3 regions of the Psychrobacillus sp. FSL K6-2836 genome follow, and region 3 is predicted to be linked to each of the others. Evidence: riboswitches for the same ligand, from Rfam matches in the RefSeq annotation. Region 3 holds a riboswitch; each other region holds the start of a gene.

Evidence for each region. Region 3 has a riboswitch for cyclic di-GMP ahead of MKY37_RS06175 (DUF5305 family protein). Riboswitches for the same ligand answer to the same signal wherever they lie in the genome.
Region 1: it holds a riboswitch for cyclic di-GMP, as region 3 does, so the genes downstream of both, MKY37_RS01985 (hypothetical protein) here and MKY37_RS06175 (DUF5305 family protein) in region 3, are expected to answer to the same signal.
Region 2: it holds a riboswitch for cyclic di-GMP, as region 3 does, so the genes downstream of both, MKY37_RS18770 (prepilin-type N-terminal cleavage/methylation domain-containing protein) here and MKY37_RS06175 (DUF5305 family protein) in region 3, are expected to answer to the same signal.

Annotation. Positions count from the first base shown of each region.
Region 1 covers NZ_JBBOOM010000001.1:387,387-392,925, forward strand. Annotated here, with positions in the region: gene MKY37_RS01980 (hypothetical protein) at 1-635, opposite strand, end outside; gene MKY37_RS01985 (hypothetical protein) at 693-1,061, opposite strand; cyclic di-GMP riboswitch class I at 1,155-1,241, opposite strand; gene MKY37_RS01990 (LTA synthase family protein) at 1,993-3,963, shown strand; gene MKY37_RS01995 (GNAT family N-acetyltransferase) at 4,941-5,480, shown strand; gene MKY37_RS02000 (hypothetical protein) at 5,532-5,539, shown strand, end outside.
Region 2 covers NZ_JBBOOM010000001.1:3,880,770-3,886,308, forward strand. Annotated here, with positions in the region: gene MKY37_RS18760 (type IV pilus twitching motility protein PilT) at 1-768, shown strand, start outside; gene MKY37_RS18765 (type II secretion system F family protein) at 768-1,976, shown strand; cyclic di-GMP riboswitch class II at 2,045-2,128, shown strand; gene MKY37_RS18770 (prepilin-type N-terminal cleavage/methylation domain-containing protein) at 2,153-2,674, shown strand; gene pilM (type IV pilus biogenesis protein PilM) at 2,923-3,894, shown strand; gene MKY37_RS18780 (PilN domain-containing protein) at 3,906-4,502, shown strand; gene MKY37_RS18785 (LysM peptidoglycan-binding domain-containing protein) at 4,499-5,500, shown strand; gene MKY37_RS18790 (prepilin peptidase) at 5,522-5,539, shown strand, end outside.
Region 3 covers NZ_JBBOOM010000001.1:1,320,659-1,326,197, reverse strand. Annotated here, with positions in the region: gene MKY37_RS06180 (S8 family serine peptidase) at 1-1,704, shown strand, start outside; cyclic di-GMP riboswitch class II at 3,111-3,194, shown strand; gene MKY37_RS06175 (DUF5305 family protein) at 3,524-3,808, shown strand; gene MKY37_RS06170 (sensor histidine kinase) at 3,849-5,453, shown strand; gene MKY37_RS06165 (response regulator transcription factor) at 5,453-5,539, shown strand, end outside.

The DNA of each region.
Region 1 (5,539 bases), 930 kb from region 3:
TATTTATGAACAATATAATTTCCTTCTGAATCTTTATATTTTTTCATGTTGTGATATTTTTCCATAACACGTATCGACTTAGGGTTTGTCGCTTCACCTAGAACAGCCTTCACCCCTTGTGTCGATGCCTTTGTCATCAATCTATTTCCTAATTGCTGAATAATTTCATGACGGTCATGTTCAGCTATCACTCCTAACATGAATAGGTGTAATAACTCTCCATCTTCGATTTCTTTTCCGTTTCGCTTCTTATAATCTTCCATGAAACGTTTATCCACATCTTCCAAAACACGCAGAATTACATTCATATCATAAAAAGAACCTTCAAATATATCTTCCCCGATAATCTCTGGTGCATTTGTATCGCCAGCAAGCACACCAACAACATTATTATGAATATCCTCAGCGACTACACAATACCCCAGCTCTATTGTAGAGTCTAAATAATCCTTGGTAAATTTATAGAAATCTTCATAACCTAAATTTAATTGACCTACCATCGGTTCCTGAACCCATTTTCCTGAAATATCCACTCCAATAAATGAACGAGCTAAACACTCAGCTGCTTTCTGAATTAAAGCAGTTTGTCCCTTCGTTATAATTTCATATGTATACAATTCTTGTGTTGTTTGCACTTATTGATCTTCCCTTCAAATTATAAAATAAAAATTTCCTTTCTAATGAACCTAACATTACATAGAATGAGGTACTTTATCGATAAATGTACCTGTGAACTCAATTCTTTCAAGTGCATTCCTAATTTGCACTTGAGCAATTTTAGATGAAGGTTTTACTACAAGGATATCCTTAAAACCTAAACTAGAATAAAATTGCATCGTTTGTTCTAACTGCGGTACAACTTTTGATGGGACGGGTGTTTGGTGAGTCCCATCGATAACAAACGTATACTCTTGTCTTGATACTTTATTGATCGTATCCTGTAAATCTATCAAGTAACCATCTGCATCTTCCGCTCTCATTAATCCATGAATCTGTACCTGAACTTCCTTTGTGACCTCATTTATTGCCATTTTATATTTCCTTTTATCTACTACTATCATCTCTAATCTCCTTTTTCCTATTTTTTCGGGAGTCTAATAAATAAAAGCTACCCCAGTTAATAACGGGTAGCCAAAGAATGGTTGCTTATTACTCTTGGCAACCCGACTATCATTATCCATGAGGATTTTAGACTCGTAGCTTTGCGTCCTTATCTTTCGATAAGTTTGCCTTTTTCAATTTTAAACATTTAATAGTACTATACTCACAATCGCACATCACTATAACAGTATAAAGAACTTATCATTTTTTGTCGACACTAGTATTTTTTATTTATAAATATCACAAACATAAAACAAGTCTAACGTCCTTATGCGTTGAAAATTCCCAATATTCCGTCTGAACTATCACTTATAATTTCTTTATAAAAAATTACGCTTGCGGGAATGATAAACAGACTCTGGCATTTAGATGATTAGATAACTATCAAGAATGTATATTTCCCAAATACGAAAGAAATAAAAAAAGCTTCCCATAAGTTTGGTTAACTTATGGGAAGTCTTCCTTTGAAAGGATTTTTTGTACACCAACTACTATATAACCATATTTTTGATAGAAATTGGGGGTTTGAAAGCTAAGTGTACTTAGTAGAATGAAGTTGCATCTATTCTCTCATGCAAATTCCTCTATACTATATAAAAATTGCTTTCCGTATCCTTTGCCTCAAAGTAATTCATCAACCCATAAGAAGTCAATATGTAGGGGCACAAAAAAACGTCCCTTTAATTTTTACTGAAATATACCAATAGAACCTATTACAACAAGGATAAATATTAAACTATAGCTGTGGTATAGAGGGGTGTATGAAGATTTTCACTTGACAGATGACTTCAAAAGATGTAGTGTATATTAGCTTCATGAAATTATATTAAAATTATTTTTTCCAGAATATTCTTAAGCTTAAATAATAGATTTATATAGGAAGGTGATAAAATGCAAAGTTTAAATAATAAAAAAGCTGCTTTTTTAAGCAAGTTTTCTAGTCTATATTTATTAGCCGCTTTCATGTTATGGATTAAAACATATATCACACAAGTAACTCAATTTAACTTAGGAGTAGAAGGATTCCTTCAACAATTCCTTTTATTGTTAAATCCACTTGGCTCTGCTTTGTTATTTCTTGGAGCTCCTTTCATTTTCAAAGGACGGGGAAAATATACTTTACTTGTGGTAATCTACACTCTTATGTCCATTCTTTTATATGCAAATGTAGTTTATTATAGATTTTTTAGTGACTTTATTACATTACCAACGATTACTCAAACACAGAACTTTGGAGACTTAGGCGGTAGTGTTATTTCTTTGTTAAAACCCTACGATATTTTGTTCTTTGTTGATGTATTTTTATTAATTTACTTATGTTTATCTAAAAAAACCCAAAAAGATAATAGTAGAATTGGATACAGACAAGCAATTGTAGGAATTGTTTTTGTAATAGCAATCTCTGCTTTAAATTTAGGACTAGCTAACATTGATCGTCCGCAGTTATTAACTCGTGGTTTTGATAGAAACTATATTGTTAAATATTTAGGTATGTATAACTATACTATTTATGACGCTAAAGAAACTATTAAGGCGTCTTCCCAAAGGGTTTTAGCTGATAGCGATGATATGACAGAAGTTATTAACTATACAAAATCTAACTATGCAGAATCTAACCCAGAATATTTTGGTGCAGCAAAAGAAATGAACGTCATCTATATTCATTTGGAGTCATTTCAAAACTTTTTGATTAACTATGAATTAAACGGTGAAGAAGTAACACCATTTTTAAATTCATTAACTAAAGATCCAAACACACTATACTTTGATAACTTCTTCCATCAAACAGCTCAAGGTAAAACTTCGGATGCTGAGTTTATGCTTGAAAATTCTTTATTTGGTTTACCGCAAGGATCTGCATATATTACAAAAGGTCAGAATGCGTATCAAGCAGCTCCCGCCATCTTAAAAGAGGATGGTTATACATCAGCTGTATTCCATGGTAATAACGGAACTTTTTGGAATCGTAACGAGATCTATAAATCATTCGGCTATGACCATTTCTTTGATGCCAATTATTATGACACTACATCTGAGGAAGATATGGCTGAATATGGCTTGTTGGATAAACCGTTCTTTGAACAATCATTAGATCTTTTAAAAACTTTACCTCAACCTTTCTATTCGAAATTTATTACGGTTGGGAACCATTATCCATATAAAATGAATCAAGACTTAACAACAATTGGTAAAGCTGATACTGGTGATGCAAGTGTAGATGATTATTTCCAAACTGCTCGTTATGCAGATGAAGCAATTGAACAGTTCATTGATGAATTACAAAAGTCAGGCTTATATGATAACAGTATGCTTGTTTTTTATGGTGACCATTACGGTATTTCAGAAAATCATAATAAAGCTATGGAACAAATCATTGGAAAAGAAATTACACCTTTCGAAAGTACAAATTTACAAAGTGTACCGTTAATTATTCACGTTCCTGGAATGCAAGGTGGAGTCAATCATACTTATGGAGGGCAAATAGACCTTCTTCCAACCTTATTACATTTACTAGGAATTGATTCACAAAATTATGTTCAATTTGGTACTGACTTACTCTCAGTAGAGCATAATGATGTAGTAACCTTTAGAAATGGTGATTATGTTAGTCCTACTATCTACTCAATTAATGAGAAATTCTATGATGCAACAACTGGTTTGCCACTAGATGATGAAAATAAATTAGAAAAAGCTAAAGAGTATAAGAAAGAAGTAGATAACAAATTACAATTATCTGATAAAGTGGTAAATGGTGACCTGCTGAGATTCTATACACCGTCTGGATTTACTAAAGTTGATCCTTCTCAGTATAATTATAATAAGGATATAACAGAAAAAACTGATAACGAAAAAAATAATTAATTTGAAGAAGTGCGTTGCCAAATACACTCCACATACTGGAAAGCAGTAAGAGTTGGAGTTAGCATAACGATTAAAGGACTAATTTCCGAATAGGAATTAGTCCTTTTTTTCTTGTTGTTCTAAAGTTAGTCTTGTTTAATTTATTGAACTGATTTTGAGCTTTTTTAAAATACATACCGATTAAGTCAACTCACGACTGAACGATGTTTTTTAAGAATAATTAAATAATACTTTTTCATTAAATTATTGTGGGAATATGGGGTACACATGATTTTGCAGAATCATTTCTCTAAATCCCCCCCATCTAAAGTTCCTTTAAATGATAGTGATAGGTGAAATAACATGAAACAAACGCTATTTATATGACTTTTCAGAGGTAGTCCTAAATTCAAAAATAACTAAGTATAACTGTTTCCTGGTAGATCCGTGGTAAGAATTCACACAAGTCCGTGGCAACAGAATTACAATTTCTTTTTAGTCTGTGTCCAATAACACTATAGTTGGTAACAGATTCAATCGTACTTTAAGATTTTTACATTTTATTTAGTATCTCAATGTTATGGTTTTAACTTTAAATTATGCAGTAATTTTATTTTGGTTATTTCGGAAAGTGAATATTTAAACTAAACACCTGTTAGCAATCCATGCTACACCACAGAAAATGGTTAGGAAGTGTCAATACTGATACTGACCTTAATCGCTCTCCTCTTTTTGTAACGATTAAGTAGCGGCCTTCTTAAGTATTGCCATTATTCATTTCTTGAAGAACTAATTTTCACGGGATCTTAATAAGTCATTTTACAAGAAAGTGGAGAGATCTCAAATGAATTAAATACTTCCCATGCTGTAAATTTTTTTGTGATATGATTGAAGGAATTCTTCATGATTCAGTTTTGCAGCCAGTATTTCCTTATTCTGAAATAGGGAAGTCATCTAAAGAAATGTATTCTACTTTTTTTAACAAGGGGTGTTATGAAATGATTAAGTTTAAGACAATGGAGCATTTAACTTTTAAGGAAGCACACGAACTTTTTACAAGTGGGTTTGAAGGATATTTTATTCCGATGAAGATGCCATTGGATGCTTTTATAGCTCGTTTTGGAAATGATAATCTATCAGCGGCAATGTCTGTTGTTATGTTTGATGAAGATAGACCAATAGGATTTGTACTACAAGGCATTCGGGAAGTAAATGGTGAGAAAATCGCTTGGAATGGTGGTACTGGAATCATTCCAGAATACAGAGGAAAAAAACTAGGAACAACCCTAATTGAAAATGCTCTTGACCTGTTAAATCAGCAAAAAGTAAACATTGCTACATTAGAAGCTCTTTCCATTAATCAACCAGCTATAAAACTATATGAGAAGGTTGGGTATAAAGTAATTGATACGCTGCATTTTTTTGAGGCAGAAGGTGTATTAAGGTATGATGAAAAAATTGCTAGTGAATTTGAATTGAAAAGAATACCTGCACTGCAAGCAGTAAATTCAAGTATTTTCCCAACTTTAGTACCATGACAAGTAGATCCTTCCATTACACCAAGAGCTGGTGGAGAGGCAATCATTGCAATGAAGGA
Region 2 (5,539 bases), 2.6 Mb from region 3:
AATTGTGTTAGTCTTGCCTTCCGTGTAATACCAACAGAAATTCCGACTTTCGAGGAGTTAAATTTGCCAACTATCTTACATGATATTGCAAAGAAACCTCAAGGACTAGTATTAGTTACAGGTCCGACTGGTTCAGGGAAATCTACCACACTTGCATCGATGATTCAAGAAATGAATCAAACTGTCAAAAAACATATTATTACATTAGAAGATCCAATCGAATATTTACATTCTCATGGCACCTGTATTATCAATCAACGAGAAGTGGGATTTGACACGAAAACTTTTGCATCTGGATTGAGAGCTTCGCTACGACAAGATCCTGACGTAATACTAGTTGGTGAAATGAGAGATTTAGAAACTATTTCTACGGCAATTACTGCAGCAGAAACTGGCCATCTAGTACTTGCTACATTACATACAACGAGTGCATCCATGACGATCGATCGTATCATCGATGTATTTCCGCCGAGTCAGCAACCGCAAGTAAGAATTCAATTGGCTTCCGTGCTTCAGGCGGTGATTTCACAGCGACTTTTCCAATCCATTAGCGGGAAAGGTAGAGTAGCTGCATTTGAAATATTATTAAATGTTCCAGCAGTAAAAAACTTAATTAGAAATGAAAAAATCCATCAAATTCATTCTGTTATACAGTCAAGCAAATCAATGGGGATGCAAACAATGGAAAGTGAATTAGAACGACTAGCTAAAGGGAAGTTAGTTACTTCGGAACAGCTAGAACCTTATTTTGCGGAGAAGATGATTTAATGGCTTACTTTCAATACAGTGGTAGAGATAAAAAAGGAGAAATAGTCAGAGGTATCATGCGTGCTCCAACAGCTGATGATGCAAAATTAAAACTTCGTAAAAAAGGTATAGCCGCTCGTGAGATTATGAAGAAAACAGGTTTTTTGTATCAAGAATTAAATTTAGGTAGTGGAAAAGTTCCTTTCAAGGATTTAGTTATTTTTATACGCCAGTTTTCGACTCTCATTAAAGCGGGTATATCCATATTAGATGCGACTGCGATTTTAAAGGATCAAACTTCTCATAAAAATTTGAAGCAAGTTTTAGCAGATATTGAGGAAGATCTCAAAGAAGGTCATCCTTTTTCGGTAGCGGCAGAGCAGCATCCTAAAGTGTTCCCTGTGTTATTTACGAATATGTTGAAGGCTGGAGAGGCTGGAGGACAATTTGACGAGATTTTAGATCAGTTAGCAGTATATTATGAAAAACAAAATGAAACGAAACAAAAAGTACAGTCTGCAATGATGTATCCAGCAGTGCTTGGTATCGTTGCCATAGGTGTTGTTATTTTCATGATAGGTTTTATCGTTCCAAGATTTGCGAGCATGTTTACTTCTTTTGGAGCAGAATTGCCATTCATAACGAAATTTCTATTGGATTTAAGTGCTATTTTTCAAACTTGGTGGTGGGTAGCTCTATTATTAATAGTTGGAATAAGTATCGCAGTAAGTGTTCTAATAAAGCGTGATCCATATCGATACTTAGCTCACAGTATAATACTTAGATTACCAATTTTCGGTCCTGTTGTTCAAAAGTCAACTCTTGCTCGAATGACAAGAACTTTAAGTAGTTTATATGCCGCTAGCGTTCCGGTGACTCAATCGTTATTAGTCGTACGCAAAGTTGTGGGAAATGCGGTTATTGAAGAAATTATTGAAAACGCTAGTAAAAGTGTTCAAGAAGGTAACTCTTTAGCAACTCCTATGGTGGGACATTGGGCAATTCCTTCATTTGTATCACAAATGATTGTTCTTGGCGAAAAATCTGGGACGCTCGATTTTATGCTTGCAAAGGTAGCGGATTTTTATGAGCAAGAAGTCGATACTTCTGCTGAAAGATTGAAGTCACTTATAGAACCGGCGATGATTTTGTTTTTGGCTGTAGTAATTGGAGGAATCGTGGCAGCTATAATGATTCCTATGTTTTCAATCTTTTCAGAAGTTCAATGAAATAGGGTTAAAAGAACTATGTGAAAACACTTGATATTTTAGTAGTTTTAACCGATATTATTAATAATAGATGTATTGGAAGCGAAGAATAATTGTCGAATATTTGGGCACTTAGACGATTAGGAGCAAGTAGTGCACCCACCCATGCAAATAATTTGTAGTAAGGGGAGAAAAAAATGAAAAAATGGTTGAAAACGATTAAGAATGAAAAAGGTTTAACGCTAATTGAATTATTAGCAGTTGTAGTTATTTTAGGGATTATTGCAGCGATTGCGATTCCGTCAATCTCAGGAATTATTGAGAATTCGAAGAAAGATGCCCATGTTGCAAATGCATTATTAATAATTAACGCTGCTAAACTAGCTGAGGCTTCAAATGCTACTGTTGGAACTACTCCTGTAAAAGTTAGTGAAAGATTAAAAGGAACCACTCCTACAAATGTTACTGTTACCGAATTAGTGAATGCAGGGTTTCTAGATTCTGTTCCAAAAGATCCCCAAAGTAATGTCGCTTATGATGGTACCACATCTGTGGTGACTTATGATAGTACAGCTAAAGTATATAAAATTACATTAAAAGGCTCAGGTACTGGTGCGAAAACTTATTTTACGACAATTTCTGAAGAAACTTTAAATAATGTAGGTAGAGAAGCTGTAGGCAAAACGGGAACAGCGGGTTCAGCATCTACTATTTCATAACATTCTAACAATAAACTTTATAAATAGCCCTATGCATTCGTGCACGGGGCTATTATACTTATATTTATAGTTTTTATCCCGCATTAACGGGCAGTAATACTCCCACTTCAAGGCTTGGCCAAAGCAACAAAGCATAAGTGGGAGACAACTGCCCGTAAACGCCCAAATGGTTCAACTAACAATCAGTGGGGGATGAAGAAAACCCCCACTGATTGAAGTTTCACTTTATAAGAAAGGCAGGGACATGAATGTTTACATATTGGAAATCACAACCTGCTGTTTTTATTACGTTTACCCAAAGATACATACGTATTTTAGTTGGTGGGAGGAAGAATGAATATATTAAGTTTATACAACAAGTTATTGAAGAGGGGACTTTTCAGTCAGGTCAGATAGTACATGAAGAACGACTTATTCAGCAATTGACGTCTATTATCAAAAAGCATAAACTTCAAGGTTTACCTACTTTTTTCTCTTTTTCTCAACATGATTTGCTTTTGCGTTCCACTACAATTCCCCAATCCGTTCCTCCAAGTGAATGGAAAGGTCATTTATATTTGGAACTAGGAGAATCTTTTCATCTACCTTTTTCCGATCCTATTATAGAAATTGTAGGCGATAATCGAGCAATGGGGAAAGATGAAGTGATTGCCCTTGCTGTTCCTGAAAAAGATGTCAATATGATTGAGAGGATTTTAACAAAAGCAAAGCTAAGACCGGTTATTATTGATGTTCCTTTTTTAAGTTTATATCGTTTATTTGCAGAAATGAACAAGATAGAAGAATCCGCCCATGTTCTACTAATTCACTTAGAATTAGATGTTATGCAGTTAAGTATGTTTAATGATCATAAACCAGTTTATGTGCGAACAATGGGTATTCGACCATTTGAGTCCTTTTCAGGATACGAGACACGCACTGGATTTCAATATATTCAAGTAGATGGAAATGAAATGGTGCTAGAGGGTCATCTTGCTATCATAGAGAAAGAAGTAGCTCGACTGCAATCATTTTATTTATATAATTTACGAAATGGGAAACACGCTATTGATACGATTTGTATTACAGGCGATCATCCACTGCTCCCTAAAATTGCTTCTAATCTACAGACGAATGAACTATTAGCTGTGTATCAAATGACGGGCGACAAATGGGCGACAAAAGATGGTGTCCATATTCCTGCTTCTTTTGCAGAGCTTGTTGGACTTTCTTGGAAATAGGTGATTAGATAATGTATATAGATATTAACTTACTTCAAAAGAAAACGAGAAAAATAGAGTGGTTTGTTGTTGCAATTATACTAACTGTAGTTGTTTTGTTCGTGGTCTTTTTTCTGTATTCCTTACATAATCAAGAGAAGTCTGTCGAACAACAATTAGAATCCAATTTAGAGAATGAGTTATTGTTGCAGCAAACAGAGCAACAAAATATAGCGAGTAGTATATCTGATAAAGAGCAGTTAAAAAGTCTTGTAGAGTGGGCAGAGACTAGACCAGTTCCTACTGTATTTTTGTTAATGCATTTATCACAAAGTTTCCCGGAACGTGGTTTTATCAAATTATTTACTTATACTATTAATAATTCTTCTGTATCACTTACAGGACAGTTTGAATCTAATGCTGAAGCAGCGCATTATTTAACAACGCTGAAAGCTTCGCCCTATGTGCTGGATGCAACCATAATATCTCTAGCTACTAATACAGAGCTTGAAAATACTGCTGTTAGTGATACGCAACAGTTTCAGCTCCGAGTAGAAGCAATCTATGAAATTATAATAGACATAGAAAGTTTAAAACAAGCAGCAGATGAGGAGGTGCCTTCCTCATGATTCATTTCCAGAAGCGACATTGGTTAACGATTATGATAGGAATACTACTTATACTTATTTTTGGTGGGCTATATTATTTCACTTCATTTTCTACTATGAAAGAACATAATGTTACTTTAGAAAAGCAACTGACAAATGTAAAATCTGAACAAACGACGGAAATCGATACGGAAGAATTACAACAAGATTTAGCAGAACTTGTTGTAAAGGTTCCTGTTGAACAGTTGGTAGATTCCATCGTGCTAGATTTGGAAGGTGCAGCAGTTGGCTCGGATAGTATTATATTGAATGCAGCTTTTTCTGACTTGCAGAAAGAGAAGCAACCAGTTTCACTAGAAGAAGATACTTCACTTGCTGAGCAATTAACAGAGGAAGCACCGTCTAGTTTAGATAACATAAATGGAGAGTTAATCACTGCAGAGGAAGTAGTTATACCGCCTGAAGGATTAGAAGCAATTTCTATATCCTTAACGGTATTATCAAAAGACTTCGAGGCTTTGACAAAGTTTTTAGAAAATATACGTAAAAACCCACGCATTTATGTGGTTGAATCTTTTTCATTTCAAGGGTATGAAGAAGGGGAAGTGTTACCAGGACCTCAGGAAGATCATCTTGAATACAGTGTAGTAATGTCTACATATTACGCACCATTAATCACAGAAGTAGCCAATAAGTTTGGATTAGTTATACCACCTGTCTCTAATAAAGACAATCCAATATATGATGTTATAGAGGAACAACAAGCTCCATCAATCCAAGAAAATACATTGGTTGAGACTGAGACTGAAATTGAAGTTGAAGAATCTACTAGGGAGGATTCAGTAGCTCCAGAACCTGAAAATCCTTCCGACAAAACATATAAAGTGCAACCAGGAGATACACTCTATTCCATTTCTATGAAATTTTACAACTCACGCACGGGAGAATCCATTATCAAAAATGCTAATAAGCTAAACTCTGATATGGTGATTATTGGTGAAAAGTTATTAATACCATAATATGAAGGTAAAGAGGTAGATATGGAAATTATATTCATG
Region 3 (5,539 bases):
ATCATGGACCCTGAAGGTGGAGAATACGGGGATGGCTACATCGGATATTTACATGCAGGGACTTCACTAGGAGCAGGGTCTTGGAGGCTACCAGTTGATGGTGAGTACCAACCTTGGAGCGGAGCGCCGGCAACAACGATTCCAGATGGTTTATATACGATTGACTTCACTGGTTTGGCTACTACAGGTGTCATAGGTGACTATGTGGGACCAATTATCGTGAAAACTACTGACCCTGAAATTACTGGATCAGTAGCTGAAGGAACAGTAACAGGTCAAGTAACAGACAAATATATCGATTATAATGAAGAATTATATTTATATGGTTTAGAGTACGATCTGAATGAAAAATTAAATGCTTCGTATGTTGCTACAGTAGCTGGTGAAGAAACAGCAGCAGTTGACTTTAATCTGAATCAAGATGGAAGCTTCTCATTCCCAGTGACAGCTGAAACAGAATCAGTAAAAGTAATTATTGAAGATGCAGCTGGTAACAAAGGGGAGCAAGTTATTGAAGGTTTTGCCCTACAAACTGAACCAGCAAAAACAGAAGAACCAGTAGCACCTGAAGAAGGAACAACACCAGAAGAACCAACAGCTCCTGAAGAAGGAACAACACCAGAAGAGCCAGTAGCTCCTGAAGAACCAACAACGCCAGAAGAACCTGTAGTACCTGAAGATCCAGCAGAACCGGTGCTTAATTCGGCTAAAACTGTAAGTATTGCTTCTTTTGAGTCAAAAGAACTTTCTAAACTAACACTTGTATCACCATATGAAAATTCAGCACCAGCTATCGAGCCAGTTCCGTATAATAACAACATTACAGACGGTCCGCCAAGCTACGGTACATTCGAGTCAGACACAGTTAAGGATGTAACAAAAGAAGCTACGTATACAGTAGCGGATCCAAAAGTGGTTACTGTAACAGAAGGTTTAGTTACTGCTAAAGCAGCAGGTCAAACAACTATTACTGTAAAATATGGTGACAATGAAAAAACTGTAAACGTTACAGTTACAAATCCACCAACAAACCCAGGAAATCCTGGAGGTGGAGATGGTGGTGGAGGCTCTGGCCCATCTAACCCAGGCACATCGAATCCAAGTCCAACTAAACCAGATCCAGTAAAACCTACACCACCAGTGACACCAACGCCAGCACCAATTATATTTACAGACGTACCTGCTAAACATTGGGCAGCAGATTATATCCAAAAAGCTGCACAATTTGGCTATATGAAAGGATACCCAGATGGCTCATTCAGACCAGAGCAATCTCTAACACGTGCTCAAGCGGCTTCATTAATCGTTCGTGCATTAAAATTAGAAACACAAGAAGTAGCACCGTTTGAAGATATCACTAATTATGCAGCTGAAACAAAATCAGAAATTGCTGCAGGCTATAAATACGGCATTATCAAAGGAGATAATGGTAAATTTAAGCCTTCTGAAAAAGTAACGCGTGCACAGCTTGCATTAATGATTGAACGCGCATATGCATTCAAAACAGGCAAAAAGTACACGGCTACTAAAATAGCACCATTCTCAGATATCGCTGCCTATGACGAAGAAACGATCAATGCAATCTCTATGCTATATGAGCTACAAGTAGTAGATGGATCTGACGGTAAATTTAACCCATCAAATCCAACAACTCGTGCTCAAGCTGCAAAAATCTTCACAAACTTTATGGGTGGCTTAAAATAATGAACTAAAAAACTCTCCTTCTGTCCGATTGGACGGGAGGAGAGTTAAACTTTTAATAATAAAAATGGAATAAATTCCCGTTCCGCAAGTAAACACCACCAAACCGCAAGTACCAACCCATGGAGAGCAAGTATCCAACAAGCGAGCGCAAATAACGGCCAAATTGCTAATTATATCGAAATCCTTTTTCCCAGATCATTAAAAATGGTTTAAATTCCCATACCGCAAGTAAATCCCTATCGAGCGCAAGTAACCCAAGAAGAACCGCAAGTAAACACCGCCAAACCGCAAGTACAAGCCCATCGAGAGCAAGTATCCAACAACCGAGAGCAAGTACCGGTCTAATTGCTAATTATATCGAAATCCTTTTTCCCAGATCTTTAAAAATGGAATAAATTCCCGTTCCGCAAGTAAATCCCCCTCGAGCGCAAGTAACCCAAGTAGAACCGCAAGTAAACACCACCAAACCGCAAATACAACCACATCGAGAGCAAGTATCCAACAATCGAGAGCAAGTTACCGGTCAAATTGCTAATTATATCGAAATCCTTTTCCCTAGATCTTTAAAAATGCAATAAATTCCCGTTCCGCAAGTAAATCCCTATCGAGCGCAAGTAACCCAAGTAGAACCGCAAGTAAACACCGCCAAACCGCAAGTACCGTCCCATGGAGAGCAAGTACCGGTTAAATTGCTAATTACAAAATGTAATAAATTCTCGTTCCGCAAGTAAATCCCCCTCGAGCGCAAGTAACCCAAGTAGAACCGCAAGTAAACACCATCAAACCGCAAGTACCAACCCATGGAGAGCAAGTATCCAACAAGCGAGAGCAAGTACCGGTCAAACTGCAAATTATATCGAAATCCTTTTCCCTAGATCTTTAACAATGGAATAAATTCCCGTTCCGCAAGTAAATCCCTATGAGCGCAAGTAACCCAAGTAGAACCACAAGTAAACCCGACCAAACCGCAAGTACCGTCCCATCGAGAGCAAGTATCCAACAAGCGAGAGCAAGTACCGGTCAAATTGCTAATTACATAGAAATCCTATTCCCTAGATCTTTAAAAATGGAATAAATCCCCGTTTCGCAAGTAAATCCCCCTCGAGCGCAAGTAACCCAAGTAGAACCGCAAGTAAACACCATCAAACCCCAAGTACCGTCCCCCATGGAGAGCAAGTATCCAACAAGCGAGAGCAAGTACCGGTCAAACCGGAACTCAAATTAAATAATAATACTAAACGACAGCTTTACGATACATAGAATGGATTTTCAAACATATAATGTGAAGTGGTAAACAGGATGAGACACGACATATTGTTATTAGACAAAAATAGAACCTTCATAACCGCATGAAATGACGTATTTTTTTGATGAAACTTGGTTATAATGGCATAAGAAATAGCATATTTTAACAAGGATACTGTGAAATACTTCTTGTATTTGGGCACCTAAGAAGTATGGAGTAATTGGTGCAACCGACCTGATTAAACTTGAGCGTGAGCTCGATTTAATTGGGTCTTTATTATGAGATGGAGGTGACAGGTTGAAAAAAAGATTTATCATCAAAACGCTAGTTGCTGTGTCAGGCTCATCCTCAACTGTCCAACTAGAAAGGGATACAGCGTTAAGGCAATAACAGAAGAGAAAGATGCAGTAATCCGAATAAGTATAATGAAGAAAAAATATCATAATCACCAAAAAAACGAGAAATAATATCGTAATAGATAGAGTGGAACTATCAACAAAACGACTTCATTAGTAGAGGTACTTCCCACTACACTGCACTATAAACAATAGAGTAAAACCATTTAAATCGGAGGTGGACACTATCAATAAAAAATATGGAAAACGAATTATTACAGTGACGCAGGACATCAAAGGTGCACCGAGAGCGGTTATTAGGTTGAATTCGTTTAGATCGATTCTTCAATTGGCTGATGATAAGGAGCTTCCGATATTTTTAAACAAGAATCGTGAAGAGGGACGTCCGGTATTTTTTATAGTAGATGGCGATTGTATATATAATTATGAGACTGCGAGTAGAGAGCTAGTACGGAATACTACAATTGAACCAGCCAATAGTAGTGCATATGCGAATAGCTAATCTGGTTTATACATTTTTAAAAAAGAATCCATCGAGTAATTTGAACTTATTATTACTTTACCGCTATATTTCCCTAATATTGACTTCGTTTTTCTATTTAGTTGGACATCAGCCTTCGCTTGTTTTTAAAGCCGGTGTTGTTGCGGCATTAGGCGTAGCTGCATGGATTTTAACAGATTTACAGCGGCGATATTTGGAGCATACGAATATAGTGAAAATGATTGTTTTAATAGAGACGCTTGGTGTGACATTGCTGCTCATCCCAACTGGTGGCATTTCAAGCCCATTTATCTGGTATGCATTGAATCCCGTTCTTGTAGCTGCTATCCTTTTAACCCCTAGATTTAGTTGGATGACATTAACGTTTTATCTTGCGACTGCTACATTTATCGCTAATCGGAATGATAGCATAATCGTCGTTTTAGAAGACCAATCCTATTTTTATCTCGTTTGTATATTGATCACATTACTTGCTAGTTTATTTTCGGGACTAACGAAGGAACTACTTCAAGTAAATGGGAAACTAGCGAATACGAATGAAAAATACCAGGAGACATTAGAGCATATCATGTCCCTTTACCATATGTTAGAAAATTTTTCGTCCCATAAAAGTCCAAAAAAGCTAACAGACGCCATGACGATGACATTGATGAAATGCTTGCAAAAGCATACCGCCTTCTTTTGGATAACGGATCATGCCTTTCAAAAAAGCTATATATCAAATGAAACAACCAATAGAAATCTAGAAATGGATTTAACAAAAGATTGGGATCATCTACGAAAACAAAAGGATGCTTTTACCCATACGTACCATAACGAACAGTATTGGATGAAGGTTATTAGGACAACCAAATATATAGGAGTAATAGGTGTAAAAGTTACTTCTAATACAGAAATACAAAACACATTCTTACTCCACCGCACATTCGAATTTCTCGTGGAGCTTAGTGAAATGATGCTAGAGAGAATTCATATGGATCATATGATGGATCAGCTGACGATTAGCGAAGAGCAGAACCGAATTGCCAATGAAATGCATGATAGCGTATCACAGCGATTATTTGGAATTGTCTATTCATTGCATAGTTTACGAGTTAAGAGTCGGAATATTACAACTAACGAATTAGAGCAGGAATTTGAATTTTTGTCACAGACAGCTAATACGACGATGAAAGAGCTGCGAGCCTCTATTTATCGATTAAGTACAGTAAAAAAAGGAGAGGAACCATTTCTTGTCCTTATCGAAAATTATTTGGTGGAATACGCAAAGTTAAATGACATACGCATTGCTTACGATATTACAGGCAATGAATCATCTATTTCAGCAAATACAAAGAATGGGCTATATCGAATCATTTGTGAAGCATGTGGAAATGCGGTTCGACACGGTAGGTGTACACTTATCGAAGTAACGCTAGCTTTGGAGGAAGAGAGAACCTACCTAGTCATTAAGGATAATGGAATAGGTATTCAGACGAAGACTAGGTCTATGAAAGAACAAGGAATTGGATTATCTAATATGCAAAATATTGTACATTCCTTAGGTGGTACATTTGAAATAGGGACACCTTATAAAATGGGAACTACCATACAGATTGATATTCCACATATAAAATCACACAAAAAACAAGAGGTGTTTGGATAATGACAGTTGTTATAATTGACGATCATCCATTAATTCGGAGAGGGTTGAATTCACTATTTTCCTTAAGCGGATCTTTGAAAGTACTT